4 regions of the Pseudoalteromonas sp. SG43-7 genome follow, and region 2 is predicted to be linked to each of the others. Evidence: predicted binding sites of a transcription regulator. Region 2 holds the regulator's gene; each other region holds the start of a gene.
What was found. The regulator sigma-54, encoded in region 2, starts transcription at its own class of promoters, with help from an activator protein. The targets are predictions, from matches to a motif close to GTTGGCACGNNNNTNGNNT.
Positions count from the first base shown of each region.

Region 1: H5200_RS01820 (PA2169 family four-helix-bundle protein) is a predicted target of sigma-54. The motif match lies at 3,241-3,259, and genes of this name have one in related genera.
Region 3: H5200_RS17440 (TorF family putative porin) is a predicted target of sigma-54. The motif match lies at 1,854-1,872, and genes of this name have one in related genera.
Region 4: H5200_RS20190 (BON domain-containing protein) is a predicted target of sigma-54. The motif match lies at 3,252-3,270, and genes of this name have one in related genera.

Region 1 covers NZ_JACJEY010000003.1:44,216-52,188, reverse strand. Annotated here, with positions in the region: gene H5200_RS01835 (DUF4124 domain-containing protein) at 1-385, shown strand, start outside; gene aceK (bifunctional isocitrate dehydrogenase kinase/phosphatase) at 468-2,186, shown strand; gene H5200_RS01825 (LysR family transcriptional regulator) at 2,202-3,140, shown strand; gene H5200_RS01820 (PA2169 family four-helix-bundle protein) at 3,308-3,751, shown strand; gene H5200_RS01815 (biopolymer transporter ExbD) at 3,967-4,362, shown strand; gene H5200_RS01810 (TonB-dependent receptor plug domain-containing protein) at 4,420-7,419, opposite strand; gene H5200_RS01805 (FecR family protein) at 7,460-7,973, opposite strand, start outside.
Region 2 covers NZ_JACJEY010000058.1:8,235-16,207, forward strand. Annotated here, with positions in the region: gene H5200_RS19415 (HPr family phosphocarrier protein) at 1-4, opposite strand, end outside; gene rapZ (RNase adapter RapZ) at 33-875, opposite strand; gene ptsN (PTS IIA-like nitrogen regulatory protein PtsN) at 896-1,348, opposite strand; gene hpf (ribosome hibernation promoting factor) at 1,353-1,640, opposite strand; gene H5200_RS19435 (RNA polymerase factor sigma-54) at 1,669-3,165, opposite strand; gene lptB (LPS export ABC transporter ATP-binding protein) at 3,232-3,957, opposite strand; gene lptA (lipopolysaccharide transport periplasmic protein LptA) at 3,954-4,487, opposite strand; gene lptC (LPS export ABC transporter periplasmic protein LptC) at 4,477-5,031, opposite strand; gene kdsC (3-deoxy-manno-octulosonate-8-phosphatase KdsC) at 5,028-5,579, opposite strand; gene H5200_RS19460 (KpsF/GutQ family sugar-phosphate isomerase) at 5,579-6,550, opposite strand; gene H5200_RS19465 (calcium/sodium antiporter) at 6,576-7,547, opposite strand; gene mlaF (phospholipid ABC transporter ATP-binding protein MlaF) at 7,803-7,973, shown strand, end outside.
Region 3 covers NZ_JACJEY010000045.1:11,510-19,482, forward strand. Annotated here, with positions in the region: gene H5200_RS17425 (AsmA family protein) at 1-28, opposite strand, end outside; gene H5200_RS17430 (helix-turn-helix transcriptional regulator) at 171-362, shown strand; gene H5200_RS17435 (hypothetical protein) at 520-1,683, shown strand; gene H5200_RS17440 (TorF family putative porin) at 1,973-2,650, shown strand; gene H5200_RS17445 (aldo/keto reductase family oxidoreductase) at 2,790-3,683, opposite strand; gene H5200_RS17450 (DUF5329 domain-containing protein) at 3,943-4,317, shown strand; gene H5200_RS17455 (nitroreductase family protein) at 4,750-5,427, shown strand; gene H5200_RS17460 (efflux RND transporter periplasmic adaptor subunit) at 5,420-6,481, opposite strand; gene H5200_RS17465 (efflux RND transporter permease subunit) at 6,471-7,973, opposite strand, start outside.
Region 4 covers NZ_JACJEY010000064.1:11,476-19,448, reverse strand. Annotated here, with positions in the region: gene H5200_RS20205 (DUF4153 domain-containing protein) at 1-852, opposite strand, end outside; gene H5200_RS20200 (tRNA1(Val) (adenine(37)-N6)-methyltransferase) at 911-1,609, opposite strand; gene srmB (ATP-dependent RNA helicase SrmB) at 1,686-2,918, shown strand; gene H5200_RS20190 (BON domain-containing protein) at 3,323-3,646, shown strand; gene H5200_RS20185 (alpha-amylase family protein) at 3,821-5,830, opposite strand; gene H5200_RS20180 (DUF1289 domain-containing protein) at 6,138-6,332, opposite strand; gene H5200_RS20175 (mechanosensitive ion channel family protein) at 6,593-7,507, opposite strand; gene yaaA (peroxide stress protein YaaA) at 7,608-7,973, opposite strand, start outside.

The DNA of each region.
Region 1 (7,973 bases), on a different contig from region 2:
CGACAGAGGCACTACATTTAGCCAATTCCCCTGTGGCGGGCAGGCAACGCAACATAAAATAGCAGTGTCGCCCAACGTCACTCCGGCTACTGTAAATCATGTCAAAGCGCTTAACTCCCTTGAGCGTGAACAAATTATTCGTAATCTCAACGCTGAGATACGCAGTGTTAAATATAAACTCGCCATTTTGAGTCGTGACCGTGACCGCGCTGAATACGAGCAACTGCAACGGCTAAATCGTTTAATGAGTGATGATGATAAAAAAAAGCTTAGCAAAGAGATAAAAAAGCAGCTAAAAGTGATCAATAAAACGTTTGCCAAAAACACCAAAACGACCAACAAACAGCTCTCTGCACTCGAAAAAAAACTGAAACGTTATGAATAAACTATTGGGTTTTACCAATATTTAGCATACTCTTAACATGTGTAGAGCATATACTCTACAGGTCATTTTGGAGTACCCGTTCATGCAACCACAAAACATTGCCGAGCTAATTTTAAATGGCTTTAAAAAGCATTATAAATTATTTCAGCAGATCACCGCACAAGCACCTCTGGCATTTGCAAATAAAAACTGGACAAAAATGCACGACATTAGTCGCTTGCGGATCACTTATTACGATGATCGGGTTAACGAAACCACCCAGCAACTACAAAATCAGCAATTAGCCAATCAATTGGATGAATCACTCTGGCTGCAAACAAAACAAATCTACCAGCACTTTTTAACGTTTCATCCACAAGCAGAATTAGCCGAAACATTTTATAACTCTGTGTTTTGCCGCTTATTTCATCGACGTTATTTTAATAATGATTTTATTTTTGTAAAAGCCACCTTGGCAGATGCTCCTGCGCTTCCTGTAGAAGCAGAATACCGCAGCTACTTTCCTGTTGTAGACGGCTTAAAGCCCACTATCCGTAAAATAATTAATCAATTTGATTTTAAAGCCGATTTTGTTAATTTAGAGCGCGATATACGACTTTTAGTAAAAGCGTTTTATAAACAAGCACCCGACACCCATCACCGTGCGTGGCAAATGCGCTTTGACATATTACAAACGCCGTTTTATCGCAACAAAGCAGCCTATATTGTCGGCCGTGTAGTATCACAAAGTGGTGTGCAGCCATTTATTATTGCGGTGTTACATCATCAAGAGCAAGGTCTGTATCTCGATGCTTTACTGACTAACTCATCGCAAATGCGGGTTATTTTTGGCTTTGCTCGCGCTTATTTTATGGTTGAAACCCACGCTCCTTCCGCATTAGTTCGGTTTTTAAACCAACTAATGCCCAACAAAACCTTAGCAGAGCTTTACAATGCCATTGGCTTTCATAAACAAGGTAAAACCGAGTTCTATCGCGAGTTTTTAACCCATTTACAACGCTCCAGTGATGATTTTGTGATTGCCCCTGGCACACCGGGCATGGTGATGATGGTATTTACCCTACCTTCATTTGATTATGTATTTAAAATAATTAAAGACAAATTTGGTGAAAGTAAACCATTTGGCCGCGATACCGTTCTCAAACGCTACCAATTAGTTAAAAGCCATGATCGGGTTGGTCGTATGGCAGATACCATAGAGTATTCTAACGTCGTATTCCCTGTTGCGCGTTTTAACGCTACATTGCTTGCACAGCTTAAACAAACTATTGGTTCATCAATGATCATCGAAGGCGACTTACTGATCATCAAACATATGTATATTGAGCGACGCATGACGCCACTGAATTTATATTTAGAAAAAGCTAATACTGAAGATGCCGCTGTTGCCATTGCAGAATATGGCCAAGCACTCAAGGAAATGATCGCCGTTAATATTTTCCCAGGCGATATGTTGCTTAAAAACTTTGGTGTCAGTAAACACAAACGCATTATTTTTTATGATTATGATGAAGTGCAATATTTAACAGACATGAACTTTAGAGCACTGCCTAAAGCCAAAAGTTATGATGACTACTTAACCAATGAGCAAAGTTACTCTGTGGCACCACAAGATGTATTTCCAGAGCAGTTATGCACTTTTGTAATGCCGAACCCGCAATACAAAGCAGTTTTCAGCCAAACACATCCAGAACTATTAGACGTCGCATTTTGGCAGCAAGCGCAACGAAATATAAAAGCAGGGGTCGTTAGCCATATCTACCCTTATCCAACAGCGCAGCGTTTTATCCATAAATGGTAGACGAAAGGACACACAATGAATATCAGTAAAATAGATTTAAACTTACTCGTTTATCTCGACACATTATTACGCGAATGTAATGTTACTCGCGCCGCAAACCAGCTTAGCATTACACAGCCGGCAATGAGTAATGGTTTAAAACGTTTACGTAACCTGTTTAACGATCCGATCTTAGTACGCACCAGTGATGGTATGGTGCCCACTGAACGAGCTATTGAATTGCAGCCGGTGATCCGTGGCATCTTAATGACATTAGAAGAAACGCTTGCACCAAACCGTGAATTTGAGGCCAGCCAAAGCAAACGGGTATTTAGGATTATGGCCAGTGACTATGCTGCCAGCACCTTAGCACCTAAGCTACTGAGTAAATTACACGATGAAGCGCCGGATACCACACTCGATATTCTCACTCCAAGTGATGTTACTTTTCATGATGTAGAAAACGGTAAAGTTGATATGGCAATAAATCGTTTCGAAAACCTACCGCAGTCGTTTCATCACAAACGTATTTGGAAAGATAGCTTTTGTTGTTTAGTAAAAGCTGACAACCCGATCATTGAAAATTTTAGCCTCGATAGTTATTTAAAAGCTCGGCATATTTGGGTAAGTAAAACAGGTTTTGGTGTCGGGGTTGGTATGGATCCTAAAGACGTACAAAAACTTGGCTGGGTTGATGAAGCGCTCGCCCACTTTGGTAAACACCGAAATATTGCCACATTCACCCGTAATTACCACGTTGCAATACATCTAGCGAAAGAGAAGAACCTGATTGCGACACTCCCTTCAAAAGCCGCTAATATTTATTTAGATGATCCTGGTTTGCAAATTCTGGAGCCTCCCTTCCCTATACCACCATTTGAGTTAGATATGATTTGGAGCCCATTACTTCACAGAGATGCCAGTCATATTTGGTTACGCCAAAAAATAGCCGAAGTTGCAGATGAATTAAAGTAACGCTCTTACAAAAGTCCTGTAAAATTTGCTTACTGGTATTTTCAAGTAAGCAAACATCAATTTAAAAGTATTAATAATCATGATGTTAAAATAATTTAAAAATGGAATGGCAATTGCTTTAAGTTACTTGAACTTTAATATTCATTTAACTTAAAGAGGTCAATATTATGAATGCCCAGCAAGGAAACGAAGTAAATCATATCACTGACATTATCCAAGTAATGAACAGCGGCATCGACTTTTATGAAAAGGCGCAGGAAAAAGTACAAGATCCAGCCATTGGTGCGCTATTTCAGCGTATGATAGACGCACGTAAAGTCAGCGTTGAAAACCTACAGCCTTACGCTATTAATCAGCAAGGTGAACGAGAAGATGGTTCGTCTTTTGCTGTTGAAGCTCGCCGAGCATATACCGCACTGATCACAAAATTTAGTGCCAACAACGATCAAATTTATGTCAAAGAGCTTGAAGAAGTGGAAGATAAAACACTTGAAGAAATCAAAGCTGCCATGAAAAAACCACAACCGCACGATTGTGAAGCCGCCCTCGCTAAAGTATTACTGACCATGCAAAGCTGTCATACGGAAATGAGCCGTATGCAGAAGCATTAACCACAATGCTTAAATGAAAGCCCAGCCACGCGCTGGGCTTTTTTATGCTCATAATTATAGTTAAATGATTTTTATAACAAAATAATGCAAATAATTAATAAAAATAGCATGTTTATTTAACCACAGCATGATTTTAATCGTCTAGGCTTATTAATAGGTACCTACTATCCCGCTGTGGCGCCGCAGCATTTTATCAAAAATAACAAGGTTCCATTATGAGAAATAAACAACATGTAAACCCACAAAACGCTGACGTTGATATGACGCCGATGCTTGATATTGTATTTATACTTTTAATATTTTTTATTGTTACAACTTCATTTGTAAAACCTGTGGCAATAGAGCTGCAACGGCCTGTAGATAAACCCAGTATTGATAAACAAACTAAAAGTGCTCATTTTAGTATTGACCAAAGCAATGCGGTGTATTTTGCGGGGCGATTAATTGACTTAAACCAAGTTGCCACTAACCTTGCGATGTTTGCTGCGAAGTATAATATCGCCACAGTACAAATAGCCGCTGACGAAAACAGTACGCATCAAACTTTAATGACAGTAATGAATAATATCAAAGAGTATGATAACTACCCCATTGCACTCACATCACACTAAAAGCAAAAAAAGGGCCAGACGGCCCTTCAAAACTAAATAACGTAGGAGAAGTTATTTTTAGAATCGGTATTCAGCACCTACATAGTAGTAAGCACCGTTAAAACCAAATGGTGCTGAACGGCGTGAGTACTCAAATACACCGGTTGAACTGATAATAGTATTACCAGAAGCATCAACAATTGTGCCTGAGCGAGAATTACCTATGGTATTTTTATCAGGGTAAACGTCAAATAAATTGTTTGCACCAATATTTAGTGACAAGTTGTCTGTGACAAAATAATTTACTTTTATATCGGTAAGAATTTCAGCGCCGTAAGTCTGGCGACCGCCATCTTCAACCGTGTATTCGCCATAACGATTGAGCGATAAGTTTACCGTCCAATCTTCAAGGCGATATAATGCACTTAAGTTTACTCTGTCTTGTGGTTGCCATTCTTCGATGATTGAGGTTTCTTGCGAAGAAAATACATCTTCGACAGGGATCGTTTCCAAACCACTGCCCGCAGGAGTAAATAAATCAACCACATCGGTTTCAGTAAAGTTAGCCGCTAATGTAAAATCTAGGGTACCGCCTAAGCCTTCCGTGTTCCATGTCGCAACAAAATCCACACCTTGCGTTTCGGTATCTGCACCATTTAAGAAAAACTGCCCTGCACCTGCGCCAGAACTAACCAATGCAGCATCTAGCGTTGATGACAACCCTTTACCTAAACAGTTACTGATCACAATACGGTCGTCAATATCAATTGAATAATAATCAACGGTAACATTAATATTATCCGTCACGTTATACACAATACCTAAGCTCATGTTTTGTGACTTTTCTTCTTTAAGTTTTGGAATACCAATACTCTGTGCAAGTGTGCTGTCGTTTCTAAAAGTACCAACTTCTTCTGCAATTAGATCGCCATTAGGACCAACTACAAACTGGGTACTGATATTATTGAAATACAATTGCTGCATTGATGGTGCTCTAAAACCAGTACTCACCGCACCGCGCAGTGAAACGTCATCAGTCACCGACCAGTTACCCGCTAACTTAAAGTTAACCGTATCACCAAAGCCTTTGTAGTTATCGTAACGCAGTGCGCCAGAGATAATTACATCATCAATAATGTAAGTTTCAGCATCAAGGTAAAACGAAATCACATCACGTGATTCATCCACAGAAGATTCCGGCGATGAACCACCAAAACCTTGAGTACCACCTGCTGCATTTTCGCTGCCAATACCACCGCTCATACCATCGTAAATATTAACACCATTATTAGTATCATAATCACGGTAAGCGTATTCACTGCCTTCTAAAATACGATATTCATCGGTGCGAAGCTCGGCACCCATTGCCAGTGAAAAATTATCATAGTCTTGTGTAAAATCAAGATTGATTGTTTGCAGTGATAACTCCATGCCATACGCATACGCTTGGCGAGGAATAGTGGCACGAATATCATCAGCACTTAAACCTTGATCATAACGTAATAAATTAGCGTATGAACCATTGATAGTGTCACTAGTGGTATAATCGATGCTGTTTTCACCATAGGTGTATGACAGGTCAAGACTAGAGCTATTATCAAACTCTTTTTTAAAGCCAAAGTTATACGATATATCATCAATGGTGGTGTTGATCATTGGCAAGAAGCCCATCGGGATCACCGCATCACCATCTTGTAAAACAGGGTTGCCATCAGCATTGGCATTATGACGGAAGAACGCGGCTGATTCGTTATCTCGGGTTGAATAAGTAATAAAGCCATAGAGCTCACCACCAGCAAGTTCATAACCGGTATTCACCGTTAAAGCAAATTGTTGCGAGTCTGCATCACCAATTCTAAACGTATCACGTGGTGCAGTCAGCTCACGAGGATCGCCCGCTAACAGCGTGCCATCATCAAGCTCTGTGCAACCATAAAACTGGCAAGAGCCATGTAAACCGGCACGATTTGTAGGTGCACGGTCGCGGTAGTTGATAGTGGTATTTAAATAACCATCGTCGCCTAGCGCAAAGCCTTTATTAAAATCAACCGTAACGGTTTCGCCATCACCTTCAGAATACTGGCCATAGTTAACTGCGGCTTTACCGCCTTCATCAGCATCTTTTAATACGATGTTGATAACACCCGCAATCGCATCTGAACCATATTGTGCAGCCGCACCATCACGTAATACTTCGATACGTTTAATTGCAGCAGCTGGGATCGCATTCATATCTGTACCTGCAGTACCACGACCTACAGATGTATTAATATGGATAATGCTGGCTTGGTGACGACGTTTACCATTGATAAGTACTAATGTTTGATCTGGCCCTAAGCCACGTAAAGTGGCAGGTCGTAGTGCATCAGTACCATCACTGATCGATGAACTTGAAAAGTTAAAAGACGGTGCGATAGCTTGTAACATACGGCCGACTTCTGTTTGTCCGGTATTTTCTAGCGCTTCAGCACTTAAAATATCAACAGGTACGGGTAAGTCTTCGACCGAACGCCCTGCTACACGGCTACCAACGATGGCGATTTTTTCAATATTTTCTTGAGCGGCTTGTTCTTGTGCATTAGCAACTTGGCTATTGGTTGCCATTAAAAGTGGTATTACAGCAGCACTGACCCCTGAAAGCTTTCTCATGTTGTTATCATTCCTATTGATTTGTTTGAGTTTTATACTCAGTAAACCATTTTGATCAACAACCGCATCGAGTTCAGTATTTTTCAGCATTGTACTAAGCGCTTCTAACTGAGTGTAATAACCATACACTGATTGAGCTTGGTATTGTTTTGCTAAGTCAAACGAAAAAACCACGGTTTGTTCTGTTTGTTTTGCAAACTCTATCAATGCTTGATCTGCTCGCTGCGCTTTTATATCAAATTGTACCATCTGTGGATTTGCAGCCTCAGCCTGAACATTTAGGCTAAATACTAAAGGTGCTAATACAATTAACCCACAAATTGGATACGTTTGGTTACTGCGCAACTTATACAAACAGTTGAGAAAGAATAATCCGCTATGCAATCCTATTTTTTTATTAATTATTTTTTTACTTTTTATATTTACCATTGTAACTTCTGACACTTTAAATCAAAGAGCAAGCATAAGCTTAGCTGTGATCACCGTGTTTTAGGCTTACGATATGTTCACCTAAACGTTCATGCTCAATGGCTAAATTGATGCGCAGGCTATCAAGTAAACCGATAATATCACCGGCTTTAAACACCCCAGCCACTTTTAAAGAAGCTAATGCAGGATCAGCAAGTTCAAAACGCGTTGCGGTATAGCGACTCACTTCTTGCAGTGCTTCGCTTAACGACTCGCCATTAAAAATTAGCATACCTTGTTGCCATGCCAGATCCCGTTGTACATCATCTTGTGTTAACCGTTTGATTGGCTTAGTAATGCTTTCTTTAATTAATGCTTTTTCGCCAGAGATAACAATACTAGCATTAATTTTTTTCACACTGTCGGTATCATTACTAGCACTTTGCAATTGAACAAAATCATCAGCATTTACTGCAACCGAAGGATCCGTGATCATCACTTTACCCTCAGTAACAACCAACTCAAGATCCGATGCTGCATTACGTTGCACATTAAAAACAGTCCCCAGTGCGGTA
Region 2 (7,973 bases):
GCATCAACATTCCTTACTGTAAACGTGAGTTGTTATTCTTGTTCACGATGGCGAATTTTCACATTGCTGTGGCTCATCGAGAAGCTTTCACCTATAGTTTGCGCTAGATAAACTGAGCGATGTTGACCACCGGTGCAACCAATAGCAATTGTTAAGTAACTGCGGTTATTACGCTCCAAATGCGGTAACCAAGTTTGTACAAAGGTTTGGATCTGCCAAGTGAATTTTTGTACGATACTGTGGCTGGCTAAATAATCTTTTACTGGCTGATCCAGGCCTGTAAGTGGCTTAAGCTCAGGCTCCCAATGTGGGTTTGGTAAAAAGCGTGCATCAAAAACATAATCAGCTTCTTTTGGGATACCATATTTAAAACCAAATGATTCAAAGGTAATGATTAGTTTTTTATCTTTTTTCCCTAAAATCTTTTCACGGATTGACTCTGCAAGCTGGTGGACACTCAGATCAGTGGTATCAAGTATAAAGTCAGCGCGAGTAGTTAATACATCAAGTAATACTTTTTCTTGCTTGATGGCTAAATCCAGTGGCAAAGAGTCCAAAGATAATGGATGTAAGCGGCGAGTTTCAGAAAAACGTTTGATCAGGGTTTGATCATCACTGTCTAAATAAAATAGCGTCGGATTTGCAAAACCAGGCAAGTATTCAAGAATATCGTTAAATTCTTCCTGCTCTTTCGGTAAATTACGGACATCAATACTGACGGCAATTTTGTCATAATTATCAGAGACACTGCGCACTAATGAAGGTAATAAGTTTACCGGAATATTATCTACACAATAATAACCAAGATCTTCTACTACACGCAGAGCAACAGATTTACCTGAGCCAGAACGCCCACTGATGATGATTAACTCCATGTAAATTCTCCTTCATTTGGCTACGATTGCGCAGCAATTACGTGATACAAATCTTGGTCTGTTTTTGCGCTACGTAGTTGTTTACAAAAATCTTTGTCGTTGAGTTTATCAGCAATTGTGGCTAACGTCTTCAAATGAAGTTGGCTATCACCATCTGGCACGATGAGAGCTACAAATATATCAACTGGGCGATTATCTATCGCATCAAAATCAATCGGTGATTCACTCACTATAATTATTGCTAGCGGGTTTTCAACACCACTCATACGGCCATGAGGAATAGCAATACCACGACCAATACCCGTACTACCTAGTTTTTCTCTCGACAGTAGTGCGTTGAGGATTTCTTGTTGTGATAGCTGAGGAAGTTGTTCATGAGCCAATTGGCTGATAAATTCAATGATCCGTTTTTTGCTATTAAAAAGGACCGCAGCTTTACTGCAGTCCTGGCAAATAAGTGAGCTTAATTTCATAGTGTTAGTGTCGAGCGTGCTTCTCTTTGTGTTTAATTACCTGACGGTCAAGTTTGTCGATTAGTCCGTCAATGGCTGCATACATGTCTTGGTGCTCAGTTGAGGCAAATAATTCAGCGCCACTGACATGTAATGTGGCTTCTGCTTTTTGGCTTAGCTTTTCTACATCAAGAATGACATGGACATTATTGATATGATCAAAATGCCTTTCAAGCTTGGCAAACTTATTGTTTACATAGTCTCTTAATGAATCAGTAATTTCTACATGACGACCAGTTAAATTTAGTTGCATAAGCATTTTCCTCTTGTGATTTTACGCCTTAAATCAAACTTTTACGTTGATTTGACGGTGGAATAGCCAGCGACTCGCGGTATTTTGCAATAGTCCGTCTAGCTACTTTGATACCTTGCTCTGCCAATATATCTGCAATCTTACTATCACTCAATGGTTTCGCTGAGTTTTCTGCACTGATCAATTTTCTGATCAATGCTCGAATGGCTGTCGATGAGCATTCGCCGCCGTTCTCAGTACTTACATGGCTCGAGAAAAAATATTTTAACTCAAATATACCACGAGGGGTATGCATGTATTTTTGGGTGGTTACACGAGAAATTGTTGATTCGTGCATCTCAACCATTTCGGCAACGTCGTTTAGTACCATAGGGCGCATGGCCTCAGGGCCATGCTCAAAGAATCCTTGCTGCTGTTTAACAATGCAGTTGGTTACTTTGAGTAACGTCTCGTTACGACTTTCTAGGCTTTTAATAAACCATTTAGCTTCTTGCAAATGCGAGCGTATAAATTGGCTGTCAGTGCTTGATTTTACAGAGCGTGACATCGCCGCATATTGGCTGTTCACTCTAATTTTTGGCATGCTGTCTGGATTGAGTTCAACCACCCAGCGACCTTTAATTTTTTTCACCGAAACGTCAGGAATAACATACTCTGATTCTTCGCGTACTATGGTATCCGCAGGCTTTGGGTTAAGGCTGTGGATCAGTGTCATTACTTCTTTTAGTTCATCTTCTTTAAGCTTAGTCTTTTTCATCAAAGTGCGATAGTCACGACTAGCTAATAAATCGATATGATCAGTTAAAATCATTTTTGTCTCGCTAATCCAAGGAGTTGCAGGATCAAATTGATTTAATTGAATACATAAACATTCTTGTAGGCTGCGCGCAGCAATACCAACAGGGTCAAACAACTGAATGCGTTTTAACACTGCTTGCACTTCGTCGAGTTCGATTTCTTCTTCGTTATTACCTTGATTTAAGCTTTCTGCGATGTCTTCGCAGCTCAAGGTTAAAATACCTGAATCGTCAACGGCTTCAACAATCGCAATGGCAATGGCTTCATCGGTTGGACTAAAAGGTGTGAGTTGTAATTGCCACATTAGATATTCGTGCAAGGTTTCAGTTGAGGCACCTTGATAAATTGACTCATCTTCAGGCATTGGCCCAGATGACGTATTTGGCGCAGCACTCATGTATTCGTCCCAGGTGACGTCCATAGCCATTTCGTCACTTAAGGTCTCTTTACTTAATGCTTCGCTACTTTCTTGTTCATATTCGCTTGGCTTGTCGTCTGCTGATGCGCTAACGGTTAAGTCATCGTTATCTTGTTTTTGTTCGTTTTTACCAGCCGTGTCGTCTGAATATTCATGTTCTTCTAGCTCTAACAATGGATTGCTGTCGAGCGCTTCTTGAATTTCTTGCTGGAGATCCAATGTACTGAGTTGCAATAAGCGAATTGCTTGTTGCAGCTGTGGTGTCATTGTAAGTTGCTGGCCCATGCGCAGCTGGAGTGATTGCCTCATGTATCTCTAACAATCCTTTTATTGTTATCATCGTTAAGTCTAGCAGATACTTAGCCGAGCGTGGCTTTATAGCCTAAATTGCTCGCCCAGGTAAACATCGCGGACTGTTTGGTCGGCGAGTACATGCTCAGGGGTACCTGATGCAATTAACTCCCCATGAGAAACTATGTAGGCTTTTTCACAAACATCAAGGGTTTCTCGTACATTGTGGTCGGTAATAAGCACGCCAATACCACGGTTTTTAAGGTGTTCAATAATCTTCTTTATATCTAACACTGAAATAGGATCAACGCCAGCAAAAGGCTCATCAAGTAAGATAAATTTTGGGTTTGCGGCTAAAGCGCGTGCAATTTCAACTCGACGACGTTCACCGCCAGATAATGCCATACCTTGGCTGTCGCGGATATGTTGAATGCTAAACTCATCAAGTAAGCTGTCGAGCGCTTCTTCTCTGGCTTGTTTATTCAGCTCTTTACGAGTTTCTAAAATAGCCATCAGGTTTTGATAAACAGTTAATTTACGGAAGATGGATGATTCTTGTGGCAGGTAGCCAATCCCTAACCGTGCGCGACTGTGCATTGGCAGTAAGGTGATGTCATTATCATCAATACTGATTTTACCTTTGTCGCTTGGAACTAAACCCACAATCATATAAAAGGTGGTGGTTTTACCAGCGCCATTAGGACCCAATAAGCCAACAATGCTGCCTGCGCTAACTTCTAAACCCACGCTTTTTACAACTTGGCGACCTTTATAGCTTTTTGCTAGAAATTCAGCTTTTAATGTACTCATGGCTGCCCTTTAGATTTGTCTTTTTTACTGTCTACTGGTACCAAAATGGTGTGCACACGATCGCTTGAGCTTGCGCCTTTTTCAGCACTGATCAGTTGCTGGTCCATATCATAGGTAATGCTTTTGGCATTGATTTTTTGACCTGCCTGAGTGACTTGTGCATTGCCAACCAAGGTTAAATAGCGCTTAGCGACATCGTAACGGACTTCATCAGCACTGGCACTCATTACTGTGCCATCAGTTTGTTTTTCTTCAAAGTAAGCCGGACTGCCAGTTGCGACAAGTAGTTGTTTGTTATCGCCTAAATCTTCGCGCTTATGGACTTCAAGTCGATCCGCTTTGATACGGCGGTTACCATGAATGATTTCAACATTTTTTTCAAAAATACCGATATTGTCTTTCAGTTGGGCAAGCTGCGTGTCAGCACTGATAGAGACTTGATCTGCAGGTGGTGTCGTATTTTCAGCAAAGCTTGCAAAAGCAATGAATAAGCTTGGTATAACAAGCAAGTGAGCAAATTTATTGGTCATAATATATGGTTCGCGTATGGTTAATTAGTTCTACCACTTCGGCTTTTAAGTCGGCATGGAGACCGCGCCCAGTGATTTTTAAATTTGGTCCGATTAATTCAACTGGTTGTTCTGAACTCATGGTTTGTAGTTCAATATCAACCTGAATATTATCTGCGTTTATATGTTCAATCATGGCATTATTGGTCAGGTTTTTAGCAACCACATTACCTTCTAAAATTAATTGATGATTTTCATATAAGGTGGCTTCATCGGCATTAATTTGCCACGTCTGCTGTTGATTATAGAGTGTAAAAATAGGTTGTTCAAAGTAAGTGAACCCTAACTGTTGGTAGAGTTCCATTTTTGCAGCTGTTACTTTGTGGCTAATTTTACCTTGTTCATCAAATGCGGTTTGTTTTAATGCCACCGCAGTATAATCAGGTTTTGCTATTATATCTTCTTGGTGTTGTTTTATGGCGGTACTTTGATAAAAATACGGATACCACAGCCATACCATGCAGCCGACAAATAATACGCATAATATTAAACGCGCACTATTCATGAGCTCGTGCCTTCGCTGGTTAATGATTTACCATTTTCGAGCATTAATAAATCAGTGAGTTCACGCACCGCCCCAAAGCCACCAGGTAGCATGGTTGTATAATGTGAAATGCGTTTGATTAGTGGATGCGCATCATTTACTGCCACCGCAAAACCAACCAATTCCATTACCGGCAAGTCAGGTCCGTCATCGCCTATGTAAGCGATTTGTTCATCGCTTAACTGCAATTTATCCTTGAGCTGTTGATAAGCTTGCAACTTGTTTTCTTGGCCTTGGTAAATATGCGGTACTGTCAGGCTAGTCATCCGTTGCTGAACTATCTGTGAATGACGACCGGTGATCACGGCAACTTCAAAACCGCTATTGATCAGTGCTTTGATACCAAAGCCATCTTTAGTATTAAACGCTTTGAGTTCTTCACCTTGGTTACCAAGATAAATACGACCATCTGAAAACACCCCATCGATATCACAGATCAGGAGTTTGATTTTTTGTGCTCGCTCGCGAGCATCATCTGAAAGTGGCTGATATAAGTCAGCAAACTGCATTATAAAACTCCTGCTTTGAGCAAATCTTGCATATTAAGAGCACCAATAGGGTGGTGTTTATCATCAACTACAATTAAGCCATTGATACGCTTATTCTCCATGATATTGAGTGCCTCGGCGGCAAGCATATCAGCAGTTGCAGTAGTGCAAGAGCGGGTCATGACAGTGCTTATCAAAGTACTGTGAATATCTATTCGTTGCTCTAAAATTCGCCGTAAATCACCATCAGTAAAAAGCCCTGCAAGTTGCCCTGTGTCATCAACAATAGCTGTCATACCTAAGCCTTTTGCCGACATTTCGATTAATGCATCTTTGATACATTGCTTATCATTGATCATAGGCGTTGCTGGGCCACTGTGCATAATATCTTTTAAACACAATAGTAAACGTTTACCTAAGCTACCACCAGGATGCGATAGCGCAAAGTCATCGGCGGTAAAGCCACGGGTTTCTAGCAGAGCAACGGCTATTGCATCACCCATCGCAAGTGTTGCAGTCGTGCTCGCAGTCGGAGCGAGTCCTAATGGGCAGGCCTCTTGACTTACTTTGATGCATACATGTGCATCAGCCCAATTTGCCATTGATGATTCAGGGTTACCTGTCATGGCGATCATTTTTGCGCCAATACGTTTAATAACCGGAATAATATTCAGTACTTCGCTGGTTTCGCCTGAGTTAGAAATAAGCATAACCACGTCATCACGAGTGATCATCCCTAAATCACCATGACTGGCTTCACCCGGGTGGACAAAAAACGCAGGCGTGCCAGTGCTTGCCAGTGTTGCAGCAATTTTATTACCAATATGCCCAGATTTCCCCATACCGACTACTATGATCCTACCGTGACATTGATACATCAATTGGCAAGCTTGATTAAAGTTTTCGTCTAGATATTGGGTTATATCAAGCAGTGCTTGGCGCTCTATTTCTAGCACCCGCTTACCTTGTTCAATAAAATTTAACTGCGTCATTGTGTTATCCATTTTGTGGCTAGCATTAAGCAACTTGGCTGAAAATATAACCTTGATAGATTAAAAACGCGACCAATAACAGGCCACCTTCAACTCTATTAATGCGTCTTGTGCCCCTAAAACTCAAGGACATAGCAATAAGGGCTATGGTGGCACCAATCATTATTAAGGCATCACGGTTTGCAGCTGAAGGATCAATAATTGAAGGGTTGATAATCCCAGCCAGTGGCAACACAGCTAAAATGTTAAAGATATTTGAGCCAACAATATTACCCAGTGCTAAATCATCTTCGTTTTTTAATACCCCAGCAATACAGGCTGCCAGCTCAGGCAAACTGGTACCAATAGCAATAATGGTTAACCCTATTACTAAATCACTTAGGCCAAAGTATTTGGCTATATCAACTGCTGAGCCAACTAAAAAATGTGAGCTGACAGGCAGTAATATCATACCAATAATTAACCAAAATAAAGCCGATTTGGTGGGCACGTTATCTGGTACGTCTTCACAGGCTTCACTTACAAATGGGTCGTCAGCTTGGTTTTTAGCGCGAATAGAAATAATAACTAAGCCCGCAATAAAGACCACAAAGCCAATGATTAATGCAACGCCCTCAGCAAATGAAAAGTAGTTATCAGAAAATACATACCAGGCAGCGATTGACACTAGTAGTACAAGCGGCATTTCGCGTTTTAATGTCATTGATGATACTGAGAGTGGGCGCAATAGCGCGGTAATACCTAAAACAAGTAAAATATTAGTGATATTTGAGCCAACGGCGTTACCCACGGCAGTGTCAGTTTTACCGGCAAGCGCAGCTGATGCTGAGACCATCATTTCAGGGGCTGACGAGCCCATCGCAACAACGGTTAAGCCAACAATAAGAGTAGGAACACCGAAATTTTTTGCCAGTGCCGCAGCACCATAAACAAAGCGATCCGCACTCCAAACTAGAGCTGCAAATCCGAGAATTAAAATGACAAAAGAAGTCACCATTACGTTACGCCAATTATTCAAAATGAGATGACTGCAAATAGTAACAAAAGCCAACCTGAAAGTATAAATAAAAGAATCTGCGAAGCTTGTTAGATTATGGCCTGATTTGGACTGAGAATAATTATTTAAGCGACGGTTAAGCCTACTGCTGTAAGGTTTGCAGCGCTATTACATAGAATATTACAAAATTTTACGATTTGTTTTTTCCATCTTGCTGTAAAAACGCTTAAAATAGGTGAACTAGTGAAAATAGTAATGGAGAGCGACTTGTCGCAACCAATAGTAGAAATCAAGGATGTAAGCTTTTCTAGGGGCAATCGCTGCATATATAAAAATATGAGCTTTAGTGTCCCGAAAGGAAAAATTACGGCAATAATGGGACCAAGCGGAATTGGTAAAACCACCATGTTGCGTTTAATTGGTGGT
Region 3 (7,973 bases), on a different contig from region 2:
CACCAATAACTTTAAATAAGGTCTTCATGATGGTCCTTTCAAATGTGCAAATAATGTTCTTATCATAGCGGGAGTTAGCATTAAAATCATTGTGCAACGAAGAAAAATGCAATTTCCTGCATTCTACAGTGAATATATGAATTGTTACTGAAACATTTTGATACCTTTAGCTGCAAAACCATATAGCTGAATTTCGCAAAGCCGCGGGGCTTTCACAGCAAGAGCTAGCCGATGCTAGCGCCGTTTCACGCAAAACAATCAGCACGGTCGAAACATCACGCTTTACACCTTCAGTGATCATTGCATTGAAGATAGCTCGGCAGTTTGAAACTACTGTAGAGCAGTTATTTTCACTTGAATAAGCAGATTAAACCCTTTAAATGCAATCTTGTGCAGATTTAACTTATCAAGATTGCATCCCCTGTATTCTTCGGTATGATGCACAGCCCTGTTGTTTTAAGACGTTTTGCGCTAAAATTAAACAACTGAAAAATGTATTTAACCGGAGTACCATCAGGCATGAAAAAATTGCTCATTTCACCTTCACAAATGGCATTAGGCGAACAAGAAGGCCATATTTATCAAAATATTCTAAAGCAGGCTTCTGAAATCAGCTTAAACCTGATGGCGGTGAAAATAGAAAATCATCCTGAAGACTTCTTAGGTTGGTGCTATGAACTACTTAATGCTAGCCGTGACCGTATTAATCATGATTTACTCGAAACCAATCAATTACCAATTTTAAAAAAGCTTAATGACTTATTAGTTTCAGCAATTAGCTTCTTACAATTGAAAACATTACGCGTAGCGCCTTGGCCTGTAGTTAGTGTATTTATAGAGCAGCATAAAGATGTGTTAGCCCTTGATGAACAGTTACGCCTTGCCAACTATATAGCTGGTATTCGCGAGCAATCACTGAAAGAGATGATCCCTGAAGATTTATTAGCATTTAGTGGTAAACATACTTCTGCACTGGATCCAAGTAGTTATAATTTTGATGTCGAATGGTTTAGCTCTACTAAAAGCGCCAAAGCTTTTCATCAAATGCTTGCCGACCTGCCGGCATTATTTGATGAAGCATTAGCACATATACCTTTAGAAGGTGAAGTAACTGAAGCTGATTACCAAGAATTTGTGGTCAAATATTTAAAAGCCTTTACTGATAGCAATGAAAAGCCAACGCTTGCACCGGCAACTCGTCTATTAGCAATGCGCCGCCCAGATGTTTTTACACCAATTAATAACACCCGTTTAGATGCACTTTGTTCAGCATTGGCTATTACTAAATTAAATAATCGTGACTTTGCGCGTTATTGGCAGGATATTGTCCAAGCAGTTCATGGTATGTCTTGGTTTAAAATGGCAAGTGGTGACAGCGAGCTGGATCAACAACTTGTTGCAATCAAAGCATTAATTCCGTGCTTTTTCTATCATGCAGACAAAAACACGCCTGAAAACTCTAACTACATCAAGTTATTGAGCAAGCCAAAGCGTACAACTACCACTGGCACTAGAAAAGTGCGTCGTGGTAAAGAGTCTGCTGAAATACTTGTTGATCGCGCACTTGCTGCTGACGATATGCCTGAGCATATTCGCGCAAAGCGTGATTCAATTATCAGCGAAGTACAAAAAGGCCGTGGCGTGAACGAAACAATCAGCCTAATGCGTACTATTTTTGGTTAAACCACAGTAAAAAATACAAAAACCCGCTGCAACTGAGTTGTGCATGCGGGTTTTTTTACGCACCAATAAAGTGCGCAAGCTTCGTAAAAAACAATCTCCTCCTTTCACTATAAATATTTATACCTTTGTTTATAAAGTAATTTAAATATAAATTATTGCTTTTCATTTAACTTGGCACAAGCAGTGCTATTACCCTAGTAGACAACTAAAAATAGGATCCGCAATTATAGACTGCAATCTAATTAATAATTGCGAGCCAAAAAATCAGCATAACAACAGGATACCAAACATGTTAAAACTAAAATCAGCAATTGCGATCAGCACACTTGTACTCATGGGTGCAACATCTACAGCAGCATATGCAGAAGTAACAGCCAATGCCGCAGCAACTTCAAACTACTTATGGCGTGGTCAAGAACAAACCGGTGGTGATGCTGCAATTTCAGGTGGTATTGATTATGCCAACGAATCAGGTTTTTATGCTGGTACTTGGGCTTCAAATGCAAGCTGGGCCGATGAAATGACCTACGAGCTTGATCTCTATGCTGGTTTTGGTGGCGATATTAATGAAAATATGAGCTATGACGTTGGCTACATCTATTACGCTTACCCTGATGCAGCTTCTGGCGCAGACGCTGATTTTTCTGAAATTTACGGTAGCATCAGTATGGGTGGCTTTAGCTTTGGCGCATCAGTTCTTGCAACTTCAGCCGCAAGCGGTGATGGCACAGACTTTGGTGATTCGTTATACCTGACTGCAGATTACGGTTTCGCAGTTGGTACTAATGGCACTGAAATGGCCTTACACTTAGGCCACTACTCTGGTGATTTTATTGGTGATGACGATATCATCGATTACGGTGTATCTATCTCTAAAGATGGCTTCACTTTTGGTCTATCTGATACCGATATGGATGACAGTGATATTAAGGCTTACGTTGCTTTTTCAATGGACTTTAGCCTATAAAAAGAATGTGTTACTTGCTGCAACACTAAGGGCCGTAAGGCCCTTTCTCGATCTTGGTAAGCGGTAAGCGGCTAAGTTCATATTTTATATCAAGACTTACCCTCAACTCAGACTGCTTATAGCTTAAAACTTACAACTCCTATGGCACACTGTGCCCTGTTGAACCTTGCCAAATACGATACCATTGTTCACGACTGAGTTTTAACTGCTTAGCGGCAACAGCCGATTTAACACGCTCAATGTTGCCAGTACCCAGTACCACTGATGGGGAACTTGGGTGCATTAATAACCACGCGTAAACCACTTGATCAATAGAACTTGCACCAATTTCGCTGCCGACTTGCTCAAGTACTTGACGCAGGCGAATCGCTTTTTCATCATTTTCTGCAAAAATGCGACCGCCAGCCAAAGGTGACCAACACATAGGTTTAATATCAAGTAACTGACATTGGTCTAAACTACCATCATCAAGTGCTTGCATTTCATACGGTGAAAATTCAATTTGATTGGTCACCAATTCAAAATCAAGACGCGACTGCAATAAACTTAGTTGTGATGGCGTAAAGTTTGATACACCAAAATCGAGTACATCACCATTTTGCTTAAGAGTAGTGAATGCCTCAGCTACTTCGTCTGCATTCATCAAATAATCAGGGCGATGAATAAGTAATGCATCTAATCTATCGGTATTAAAATGCTTTAACGATTGCTGTGCTGAGCTAATAATATGTGCGGCACTCGAATCGTAATGATTAGCTTGGCCTGCTAACCCTAAGCTTGCAAAAGCAGGTTTGATACCACACTTAGTAATAATTTTGATCTCATCACGAATACTTGGCTTTAAAGCTAAAGCTTTACCAAACTCTGCCTCACAACCATATCCACCGTAAATGTCAGCGTGATCGGTGTGCCTTACACCGGCTTCAATTGCTTGCTCAAGAAAAGTTAAACACTGTTGTGGAGTAATTTGCCAATCTAATAATCGCCAAAACCCAAGTACTAGTTCGTCAATAGCGCGATCTGAGCTGTTCATAATTCCACCTTTATTTTTGTAAAAAATATTGTCCCGGCAAGTTCAATGCAAGTACCAAAACAGTATCCCTATCAGATAATTAATAAGCCATGATAATTTAATTGACCTTATTGATGTATTATTCTACATAATAAATAAGGTATTAATAGCTGAAAGTTATACCAGCACATGCATTAGCACATCAGTTTTATTCAGAGCTTTACCTTTTTTTGATGGCACAGGTAACGTAATAAACTTTTTGGATTAAATGAGGCTACAGATGAAAGACTTAACCCACACTATATACAGGCTGATGGCTTGCCTTTTACTCACGGTTAGTCAGTTGAGCTTTGCGGCAACCGCTGAACAAGAAGTCACTCATTTGCTCAGCTTTATCGCGCAAAGCAACGCGACTTTCATTCGTAACGGTGATCAACACACCAGCACCGAAGCCGCTGATCATCTTGCTATGAAATACCGCAAAGGCAAACGCTACGCTAAAACCGCTGATGAGTTTATTGAGAATCTTGCCAGTAAAAGCTCATGGAGTGGCAAACCTTATGCTGTTATTCTTGAAGATGATACACAAATCACCAGTAAGAAATGGCTTACAAACGAGTTAACTCATTTTAGAGCCACAGAAAAGCCGCAATAAGTGCGGCTTGGTTTCACTCTTAGGAGAGGTGAACTTAAATTCTGAAGTAACACTAACTCAAAGCTGTATTTAATACTGCGGTAGTTATTTTCATCATCAGCTTGCACTAGCGATAACTTTATATAACTAAGTTATCGACAAAATCTGCCTGCACTAATGATTTTTGAATGTCTAAATAATGACTGCCGGTATGCTCGGCTGAGTATTCAAAGCATGTGCTTGTAATAATGTTGCTTTGTTTTTAGCTACCCATGCATTCTTAATTTCGAACTATACTGTATGCAAATATAGCTGAACAATCTGTGAATACAACGTGCAATTAATAATCATTATTTTAGGAAATAACATGACTGTAAAGTAGATATTACTTGCACCCAATCTCGCTACTGGGTATAAAAATAGTTATCAACATTTAATAAGAAGCGAAAAGCCATGCAGCAACATGACCACCAACCACTTACAGACTTTATTGAATATCCACATGAACAGATGCTAGAACGCGCTAATGAGTTTTTAACGACCAGCCAGCGCCGTCATACAATTCGTAGTTTTAGCGACCGCCCAGTGCCAAAAGATATTATTCAAACCTGCATTAAAGCGGCAGCTACAGCACCAAGTGGTGCAAACCACCAACCGTGGCATTTTGTAGCAATTTATAGTAGTGATGTGAAAAAGCAAATTCGTGAAGCAGCCGAGAAATTAGAACGCTCATTTTATGAAGGCCGCGCTGGTGAAGAGTGGTTAGATGCTCTAAAGCCATTAGGCACTGATGCCAGCAAACCTTATTTAGAGCATGCACCTTGGCTAATTGCCGTATTCAGCCAAAAGAAAGGCGGCTTAAATACTGATGATAAAAACACCAACTACTATGTGCATGAGTCAGTCGGTATTGCCACCGGCTTTTTAATTCAAGCATTACATCGCGCAGGGCTTGCAACACTAACTCACACACCTAAACCAATGAGCTTTTTAACCGACATTTGTGGCCGCGACAAAGACAACGAACGCCCCTATATGCTGCTCATTGTCGGTTACCCAAGTGATGATGCTACTGTGCCTAATCATGCCTTGGTGAAAAAATCACTCGATGAAGTTGCGACCTTCATTTAGGTTTAAAATCCACCGCTAATGTGTCGCCGGCGTTAAGCCCGGCGATAATATGCTGTTTAGCATTAATCACCTCCCCTAAACGAACAAAGCGGCGCTCAATCTTTTGCTCGTTAATAACATATACCATGGCTAATTGACCGTACTCATGCACCCAACTTGGCTCAATTAAAATTCCTTGCTCGGTATCCAGTGGCAAGTGAAGCTGTGCATATAAACCAGGCATCAAGTTTGATTGTGTTGGCAACTCTAAACGAATTAACATACTACGTGCAGCACTATCGGCAATCGGAACAATTTCACTCACCACCGCAACAGCGGTTATATTAAGTGAAGGCAAACTGACCGTTAAGCTTTGACCCAGTGTGAGGCTAATTGCCTGACGTTCTCGTACATTAAATTCAAGCTGTAATTGTTGTGGATTATAAAGTGCCAATAAAGGTGAACCAGGCACTGCGGTATCACCTGGTTCAACTAACCGCTCTACAACAACTCCAGAAATGGGCGCTTTTATACGGGTAAATTCAAGTGCGACTTGTGCTTGGGTTTGCTGTTGCTTGGCAACAGCTAAGCTTGCGGTTAAGTTATCAAATTTCGCTTTTGCCTCATCATTATCACTAACCGATACCAACCCTTGTGAATATAAGTCAGTTACGCGCTTAAGCTGTTTATCAGCTTGTGTAAGTGACGCTTGAATGGCTTTTATTTGCGCATCACTTTGTGCCAATTGCGCTTTAAAATCGTCTTGCTGCAAAGTAATGAGAACATCGCCTTGCACAACACTATCACCAGCACGTACATTTAAACGTTCCACTTGTGCCATCACTCGTGACGAAATTTGCGTGTTTTGTTTTGCAATCACAGTACCGGGAACATCTTCACTGCGCTTGATCGCCGTCCGCTCAACGGTAGCGACTTTTCCCTCATATGTCGTTGCTAATACGGGTTTATTTCCTGCGGCTTGTTTATTTGAAAAGCTGCCTGCCATATAAAGCACAGCAACAATAATCACTAGCAACGCAATGATTGAGCCGAACAGTTTTGATTTACCTTGCATGAGCTTCATCCTCGGTTGTTTGTGTGTTCGCAAACACTAAATAATAAACTAGCGGCACCACAAACAACGAAAACAATGTTGATGCCACAATGCCAAAAATAATAGCGATAGCAAGACCACTAAATACGGGGTCTAACGTAATCACTAAGTTGCCTAATAAAGTTGTGCCAGCAGTCAGTAATACTGGCCGCATCCGCGTTGTGCCTGCGGCAATCAATGCCGCTTTTATTGCCATCCCTTGCCCGCGAGCTTGATTAATAAACTCAACTAAAATAAGCGAGTTACGCACCACAATACCAGCAAGTGCTATCATGCCGATCATCGCTGTTGCGGTGAATAGCACAGGCTCTGGAGCACCGGCTATGGAGCGCTCACCAAACTGATTTAATAACCAAAAACCCGGCATAATACCAATCACAGTAAGTGGAATAGCCGACATAATAATCAGCGATAAACTGGCAGATTGCGTTTGTATTCGTAAAATAATAAAAATGGCGGTTAACGCAAAAGCAAACGCAATTCCCATATCTCTAAACACATCAATTGTGATCCGCCATTCACCTTCACCACTAAACGTTACATGCGTGCCTTGTGGTAATTGCCAAGCCTGAGTTCCACCGTTATTAAAAAAGCTGCGGGCTAACCAATTTGTTTGCTCAAAATCATCGCTACTTACATTTAAATCAGCATTTACGTCCGCAATGATTTCTGCAGGAGTACGGCCATTAAGCTCTGCCATCACGTATACAACCTCGCGTTGGTCTTTACGCATAATCGGTTTTGCGACATTTAGGTTATGAAATTCACCCAGCTCAGATAAAGCCACCAACGGTCGTGGCGCACTAGTTAAACCAAACTCATTAGTTGATTTTGCCAGCTCTCTATCACCTCTGATTTGTATAGCAAGCAGTTGCGCTAATTGGTTTCGCTGCTGATATGGTAATTGCATTTTGATCTCAACGGGCTGCGTTTCACCACTGACATACATTACGCCCACATTTTTACCCGCAGATGCAATCGTTAATGTATTGGCAATATCTTGTGTTGATACCGCCGACAAAGCCGCCTTGGCTTTATCGGTAATAAAGCGCTGCATCGGTGCCGTGGCTGCAATACTTGTATCAACTTCAACCACATGGGGCTCTTGCTTCAGTCGTTGTGCAACTTGTTGAGCCGCTTGATGGTGGGTTTGCGTATCAACAAACGGATCACGATACACTTCAGCCACTAAGGTGCTAAATACTGGCGGCCCGGGTGGAACTTCAACCACTTTTATCACAATGCCATTAACGGCCAATGGCTCAAGCTGTTTACGTAAACGCATCACGACACCATGAGACTGTTGCTCGCGCTGCGCTTTGTCTAATAGTAATACTCTAAGCTCAGCTAAATTAGCGGCCTCACGGCGATAATAACCGCGCACCATACCATTAAAATCCATGCTTGATGGTTGCCCTACATACGCAGCTATTTCACTTACTTCACTAAGCTG
Region 4 (7,973 bases), on a different contig from region 2:
TACTAACCTATGTATTACAATTTTATAAGGTCGCTGATCAGCAGCGTATTGATAAACCGTATTCACAAAAAATAAAGTGAGTACCTGTAACCATAAAACTAACGAGCTACCACTGCCTGTTTGCCATAATTTATCTAGCCCCGTAAACGGTAGCGTCGCTAAAAAGCCTAAAGAAATAACCGTAAGTACTGGCAGTAAAAACTTAATCAAGGTTTGCAATAAAAATGAGATGTTATCTTCTATATGCATAACCCCTCTAAAGATCACCGTGGCAAAACCGAACGCTAAGGTTAAAGTTGGGATCCAAAACCAGTCTTTTTTGAGTAGCTCAGAGAAAAATGTAATCTCTAACGCATTAAATAGCGCCGCTCCTAACTGCAAAATTCCCCAGAAAATTAAAACGAATAACCAACACTCTGCAAATAAAATAAAGTTTCGCCATGAGAGCTTGAATAATTGGCTATAACTAATTGCTTCATTACCAATCAGTTGTTGGATATACATAAGTGCTTTAAAGCTGGCAATTAAGGCTGTGAATATAAAAATGGCCGTTAAAGCATTGTTATTAACCAGCGCAATAGGGTATTGCTGAGCACCAATATAAGCACCAAGGAGTGATAACAACAGACTAAATGGTAACAAGTAACTAAGCAGTTTTTTAATATTAGCTTGCTCTACAGCAAGTAAAGTCAGTAGCACAAAACTAATGGTAAAAGTAACTAAAGAAAACAACCAAACTGGCTCTGTCGCAGGCCATAGCTGATTTTCAACACTACGATATAACAAAGTAAGAACAATGCCTTGCACTAAGGAAAGTACAAAAATAAAAGGTTTAGGTAGTTGATTATCCATATCTATCACCGAGGTTTTTCATCAGTGTGCGATAAATGTACCTGTTTTTCAATGATGATTACATTTTCAAGTAAAAGTCTTTACATAAAGCTATATACTCATCGCTATATTGAGCCCCTTGACCATGAATCGTTAAGCTGGTCAGCTCGCATTCTTGCATCTGATAAGCAAAGCACATTAAGCTCCTGCTCGGCGCTTTAGTGGCAGTAGTTTGTACTAAACAATGGCGCACTAAATACAAACCTTGTAATTGCGCTTGTGCAATAAACAACTGCGCCTCAGGGCAAGGTAAGATCACATTTAAAAAAGCATTTTGGTGACTAAGGTTTTTGAACGCAGTGATTAACTCACTAAAACTTAAGCTATCTGTATGACGTGCGGTATTACGAGCTAAGTCCTGCCCTTTTAAACTGGCATTAAAATACGGAGGGTTACTGATCACAACATCAAACTCAGTTGTGGTGGTTACTTGCTGAATAGCTTTTTGCATCAATTTAATATCGGGCCATGGGCTATTTGTAAAATTTTGCTGCGCATCAGCACATGCATTGGCATCAATTTCAACAGCATTAACCTGCATAGTTGGTTTGCGTTGCTTGCACATTAATGCCAACAACCCAGTACCTGTGCCAATATCAAGTAACCGCTGTGAAGTAGTTAAGTCAGCCCATGCACCGAGTAAAATTCCATCCGTCGAGACCTTCATCGCACTGCGCGTTTGCGCTACTTTAAATTGTTTAAACACAAAGCCTGACATTTTTTCACCTTTTCATTCACCAACTGGCGGATAGCGCGTATAATTACCAGCAATTGTCCTCTATTTTTGACACTCTATGCAATTTTCTGATTTTGATATTGATAACAAGATACTACAAGCCGTTGCTAAAATGGGTTACGAAACCCCAACTAGCATTCAACAACAAGCGATCCCTGAAGCGCTGCAAGGCCGTGATATTTTAGCCTCTGCACCAACCGGTACTGGTAAAACAGCGGCATTTTTGATCCCGGCGATTCAATACTTACTTGATTTCCCGCGTCGCGAGCCTGGTTTTGCCCGTGTTTTGATCATGACTCCAACGCGCGAGTTAGCTTATCAAATTCATGAACAGTGTGAACTACTTGCTAAAGGCACTAACCTTAAAATTGGTGTTGTTACTGGCGGTATTAACTACGGTACGCATAAAGAAATTTTTGAAAAAAATAACGATATATTAATCGCCACACCAGGGCGATTAATGGAATATTTAGAAACCGAAAACTTTCATGCCGAAAACGTCGAGATGCTTATTTTAGACGAAGCAGACCGCATGTTAGACATGGGCTTTCGTAAAGAAATGATGCGTATTTGCGAAGAAGCAAAAAATCGTCGTCAGTGCTTTTTATTCTCAGCCACTCTTGAAGGCGATAGCGTTGAACGATTTGCAGAGCAAATTTTAAAAGATCCAGCCCTATTAGAAGCTGAATCTTCACGTAAAGAAAAAGCTAAAATCCACCAATGGGTACACATTGCTGATGATTACAACCATAAATTAGCAATGTTGGTTGAAATACTAAACAGTGAAGACTTAAGCAAAGCTATTGTGTTTGTTAAAACCCGTGATCGCCTAGAAACATTAGTCGGCGAGCTGACCAATGCAGGGGTTCGCGCAGCCTGGTTACGTGGCGAGATGCCACAAGACAAACGCATGAAGGCAATGGAAAATTTCCACAGTGGCCGTACAAGAATATTAGTTGCGACTGATGTTGCCGCCCGCGGTATTGATGTGGCTGATATTAGTCATGTGATCAACTTTGATATGCCACGCACAGCAGACGTGTATGTTCACCGTATTGGCCGCACTGCTCGCGCAGGTAAGAAAGGCATTGCAATTTCGTTAGTAGAAGCCCATGACATTGCAGTATTAGCAAAAATTGAACGCTACATTGAGCTGCGCCTTAAACGCCGTGTTGTTAAAGGATTTGAGCCGCGTCATAAAGAAGCTAAAGCGCCAATCAAAAAACATAAAGATCCGGTAAAAATCAAAGCCCGTAAAAAGGCCAAAGCTAAAGCCAAGAAAAAGAAATAATTCATCTGCTTTAACGCCACATAAAAAGCCGAGACTTATCATAGTCTCGGCTTTTTACATTCAGTTTTACCTACTCGCAGTAAGTTATTAAACCCTCTCATAGCAGTCATGCAAATTAATTATCTTGTGCTCCCCATTTAGCTTGCTCATTACAAACTTGCAGCTACGACCATCACTTAACAAAAAATATATTGCATCGCTATAGCTGCACTAAACAGCAACTACAAATCTAAATTAGTTAGCTAATCGCCGTACTTTTTACTCAGTTGAATGTAAAAAATTCCAAAAACATTACCCGAACTTAAAATACCCCTTCAATTTCAATACGTTAAAGTTGGAATAAATATTGTAACAGTAAGCTTACTATTCACTAAACACATACAATAGATGTTATGAGGGAAATCATGGACCGCTTCAAATTAACTGTATCATTGGTATCACTTTGCTGTGTATTTTTACTCGCCTGCGCAACGCAAGTCAGTGCAGCCACTAGTACAATTATGATCAGCAGCGTTTCTCCTCAACCAACACTACAGCAGACTATAATTCATAAACTGCGTAGCAATCCAAACCTAAACCTCTCGCAACTGCGAGTACACGTTGATGGCAACAAAGTAGCCATTTATGGTCTAACCGAAACCGGCTTTGAACGCGCACTGGCACAAAAGTTTTTAGAAAACACCCAAGGTGTGGCAATTATTGAAAATAAAATGCAGGTGAGAGATTGAAGAGTTTAAAGCTGCTAGGCTAAAGATTAAAGAGTTAAAGCAACTGATTTTCTGGTGATTCAACTTAGGTTTACTTAAAACACAGAAAACGCAAATCTCCAGAACATGACTTACAAAGTAAAATCCCAGCTAAACGCATACTTATGGTTTAGCTGGGATTTATCTGTAATAAAATTAGAAATTGCGTATTTCTACCGTTGAATTATTAAACTCAAATTTATTAATTTTGCCGCATTGAGCAACATGATTAGTACTAGCATAAGGGGGGGTTGCTTGCGCGATATTGCCCTCCCAGCCCTGACCATTTTTAATAAACGCTTTTACCTCAAACCATCCATTAACCGCTTTGCTGCAATCCATATCAACATCAAGCAGCCAATAATGTTCACCCCAAATATTCAGTGGTGTAACACCAAAGCCATCATTAGCAACGGTTTTTTCTGCTCCCCAAGTTGCTGGCCAAATATTAGTTGTCCAATCGGTTGCGGTCCCTTGCGCCTCACTACTTTGGCCCGTTTCAATACCATACCAATCTAGGTAATTATCGTTTGCTTTCCAAGGACTGGTAGTGGCACTTTGCAAATTATTATGGCGAATTGGCATAGCACATTCAAAGTTGCTTGTTTGGCAGTTACGCCCAAGGTTTGTGTTTGCATAAACATGGTCAATTCCGCCGCGAATAAACATATCTTGGCCAGTTTGCGTTTGTGCGTTAATAAATATCACAGTTCGCTGCCAATCACTCTGAGGATCAGGGGTTGAGTTAGTGGTTAACTTGGCATTTTTATGAATAGCCATTGCATCCCACGCGGCTACATTTAAGTTTATAGTGCCATTTGCATTAACAGTAATAACTTCACCAGTACAACTTGTTGCATCATTAGTCAGCACTCCTTTTAGCACATTACAGTATTGCCCTGGAGCCATATCTGTTTGCACAGTAGTATTGAGTGTTGAGCCTTCTTTATTAATGGCAACATGACCTGAACTTCCTCTACCAAAGGCTATTTGATTATTAGTATTATCCCACCAATTGGTTGTTGCCCAGTTATCAGCCGTATTATTTCTAAAATCTACGCCACCTGCAATGTATGCCCAACGATGCTCACATTGCCAATTACTCGCAAAGCATTCTAAATTACCGTTGTTATGTACAGGTACGCTTGGGCCACCAGCATCTGTGTCACCATGATAGTCGTAACTAGACATTACTTTTGGATAACCATACGGGTAAGCCAACATAAATACGTTTGCTAAGTCGTACAAGCGGCCATCTTCAAAGGTAATTACATTACCGGCACCACCATGACCGCGTTGATTATCATGATTATCTACAAATACTACAGCTGATGCACTTGGCATAAACCCCCACCCTTCACCAAAATTACTTAACCATGCGAGCGAGCCATTTCTAAAGGTATTGCCAAGTTCAGTGCTGTATTTAAACTCCGTAACTAAACCTGACGCTAAATACTCAGAGGCACCAACAGCCTCGCCACCTTGATCAATTACTTCTTGAAAGACCACTGGCGAGCCATTCACTTTCGCCATTAAACTTTGAATATCACTGGCTGCAACATGTTTAGAGGCATCAAACCGAAACCCCTTAACACCAATGGCTTGTAATTCATTAATGTAAGCCGCTAATGTGTTTTGGACATACGTTGCAGCGGTATCTAAATCTGCTAGTCCAACTAACTCACAGTTTTGTACTCGGTAACGATCGTTGCCGTAGTCAGAGCCATTAATGGTGCAACTGGTGTGAAAGTCTTGTGGGCTATAAATTGGGTATTGTTTATTACCATAGGTATTACCAGCGGTACCTGTACCACTGCCTGCAGCCATATGATTGATTAAAGTATCTACATAAATATCAACGCCAGCGGCATTACAGCGATTAACCATATCAATAAACTGCTCGCGGTTACCGCCTCGGCTTTGCAATAGGTAACTGACAGGTTGATAACGCGTCCACCATTGGCTGCCTTGTATATGTTCATTAGGCGGCGATACCTGTACCGCAGCATAGCCTTTAGGTCCTAGGTATTGTTCACATTCGAGGGCTACATCTTGCCAGTTCCATTCAAATAGATGGACGAATGTTGTTGGTGTTGCATTTGCAATCGACGTAGCACTTAGGCCAATACTTAGCCCAATAGTGGTTACTATTTTTTTAATTTTCATTGTGTGTTCCGTTGTGTTGTCAAGTAATAGGTATTATTTATTTACAAAGAATTAACAGTAGAGGGATTCTCACAAAATGAAAATTGAATACGTATGCAATCAAAAATTCAAAAACACCATCGATTATGGATGCTTAGCACAAATGCAGTGGCACGAGTGTATCGCTAACTTATTCTTTGTGTGTGTTGGAGTGTTTATTAACGGGCAGTACAGAGCAGTAAAAACTAGTATACGGTTTTTATCTTTATTACGAAATCTTGAAGTTTGGGGTTAGCTTTTTCAGACTGCAGTTTGCTCTACAAAGTGATTATTTATGTTGCGCGTTTTTGCGATTTTGGCATTCATTAAGAACCTGCAGCTTTTGTGCAGGGCTTGCACTGTGCCACGCGAGAATTTCATCAAGGGTTCTAAAGCAACCGATACAGGTATCGTTTTTATCCAAACAACAATGCCGAATACATGGGCTACTTGGTTCTTCATTGCTCACTTTAATGTTATTCATTAATTTTACCTTCGACTTTACTTATTAGACACTAGCCTTAGTTTTAGCTCGTGTCTAATAAGTGCAGTAGATAATCGGCTAGCGATAACTAAACTATGACCACTGCCTTTTACTTGTTTTGATGCTTCGCCATAAATGCTGTCTATCAGTAGAAAACTTAATACTGGTAAATATGCGCCAATAAACAACTGTATTACCAGCTGTAAATTTGTGTAAATTAGCACTATCAACAGGTAAATATTACCTGTTGATAGAACCATTTATTGTTCTGAGTGCTGGCGCTTTTCAGTGATCATCGCATCGAGTTTTTCACCGCCTTTAATACCAAAATCAAGGGTGCGAATTGGGAATGGAATACTAATATCAGCGTCACTTAGCGCTTGTTTGACTGCCACAATTGCTTTATGGCGTACGGTCATAAAGTCTGCCTCGCCGGGGTATTTTATCCAAAACCACACCAGTAAGTTGACACTACTGTCGCCAAAACCTTCAGCATAAACAGCGGTTTCGTCTTGTTTAATTACAAAATCAAATTCATTGATTTTTTTAACTATCACCTCAGCTGCCAGCTCTGGGTCATCACCATATGAAATGCCCACCGGCACTTCAATGCGGCGTACACCTAAGGTACTGTAATTACGTAATACATTACGAAAAAGTATTTTGTTAGGCACTAAAATCAGTTGCCCATAAAAGTTTTCGATAAGCGTGTTACGCAAATTTATTGAGCGCACATTGCCAAACACATCATCGGTTTTTATAACATCGCCTGTTTTAAAGGGTTTGCGAATACCCATAGCAATACCAGCTATTAGGTTCTCGGTCATATCTTGAAAGGCAAAACCAATTGCTAAACCAACAATCCCAGCACCAGCCAGTAATGACGTTACAGTGCCTTTTAGCCCTATAAAATCGAGGGCAACAAATAACCCAACACACAGTACTATCATCTTGAATATCGATGCCATTAAGTCTGCAATTTGTTGGGAGTCTAACGAGCGGCGTAAAACATTGCGCATCATCGAACCTAAAAAACGCGCGAGAATTGAGAAAACAATGGCGATGATCACCGCCACTATAAAATTAGGTATATGACTTATTACGACATCAAACCAGCCACCGAGTTTTTCTTCAATAAGTTTTTCGGCATCGCTGATAGAAGGTATTTTTAGCATTGCTTAACCTTGATTATTTTATAAATAGTGTCAGGTTATTGCAAAATAAGCGCCAAAACTAAAAAGCCATGCATTGCATGGCTTTTAAACAGATTAATAACTAGTTTTGTTCATCTCTTAGAAATACTGGCTCCAGCTCTTTTTGGGTCGCTTCGCTACTGTAGTAGTAACCATCAACAGTAAACTTTTTTAAATCGCTTAACTGGGTAACTTTATTCTCAATAATGTAGCGAGCCATCAAGCCACGAGCTTTTTTAGCATAAAAGCTGATAATTTTATATTGGCCGTTTTTACAGTCTTTAAAGTGTGGAGTAATGATTTGCGCGTTTAAGGCTTTTTTATCAACCGCTTTAAAATACTCGTTTGATGCTAAATTTACTAGATATTGGCTATCTTGCTCAGCGAGTACGCTATTTAGTTTATCAGCAATAATACTGCCCCAAAATTCATAGAGGTTTTTACCACG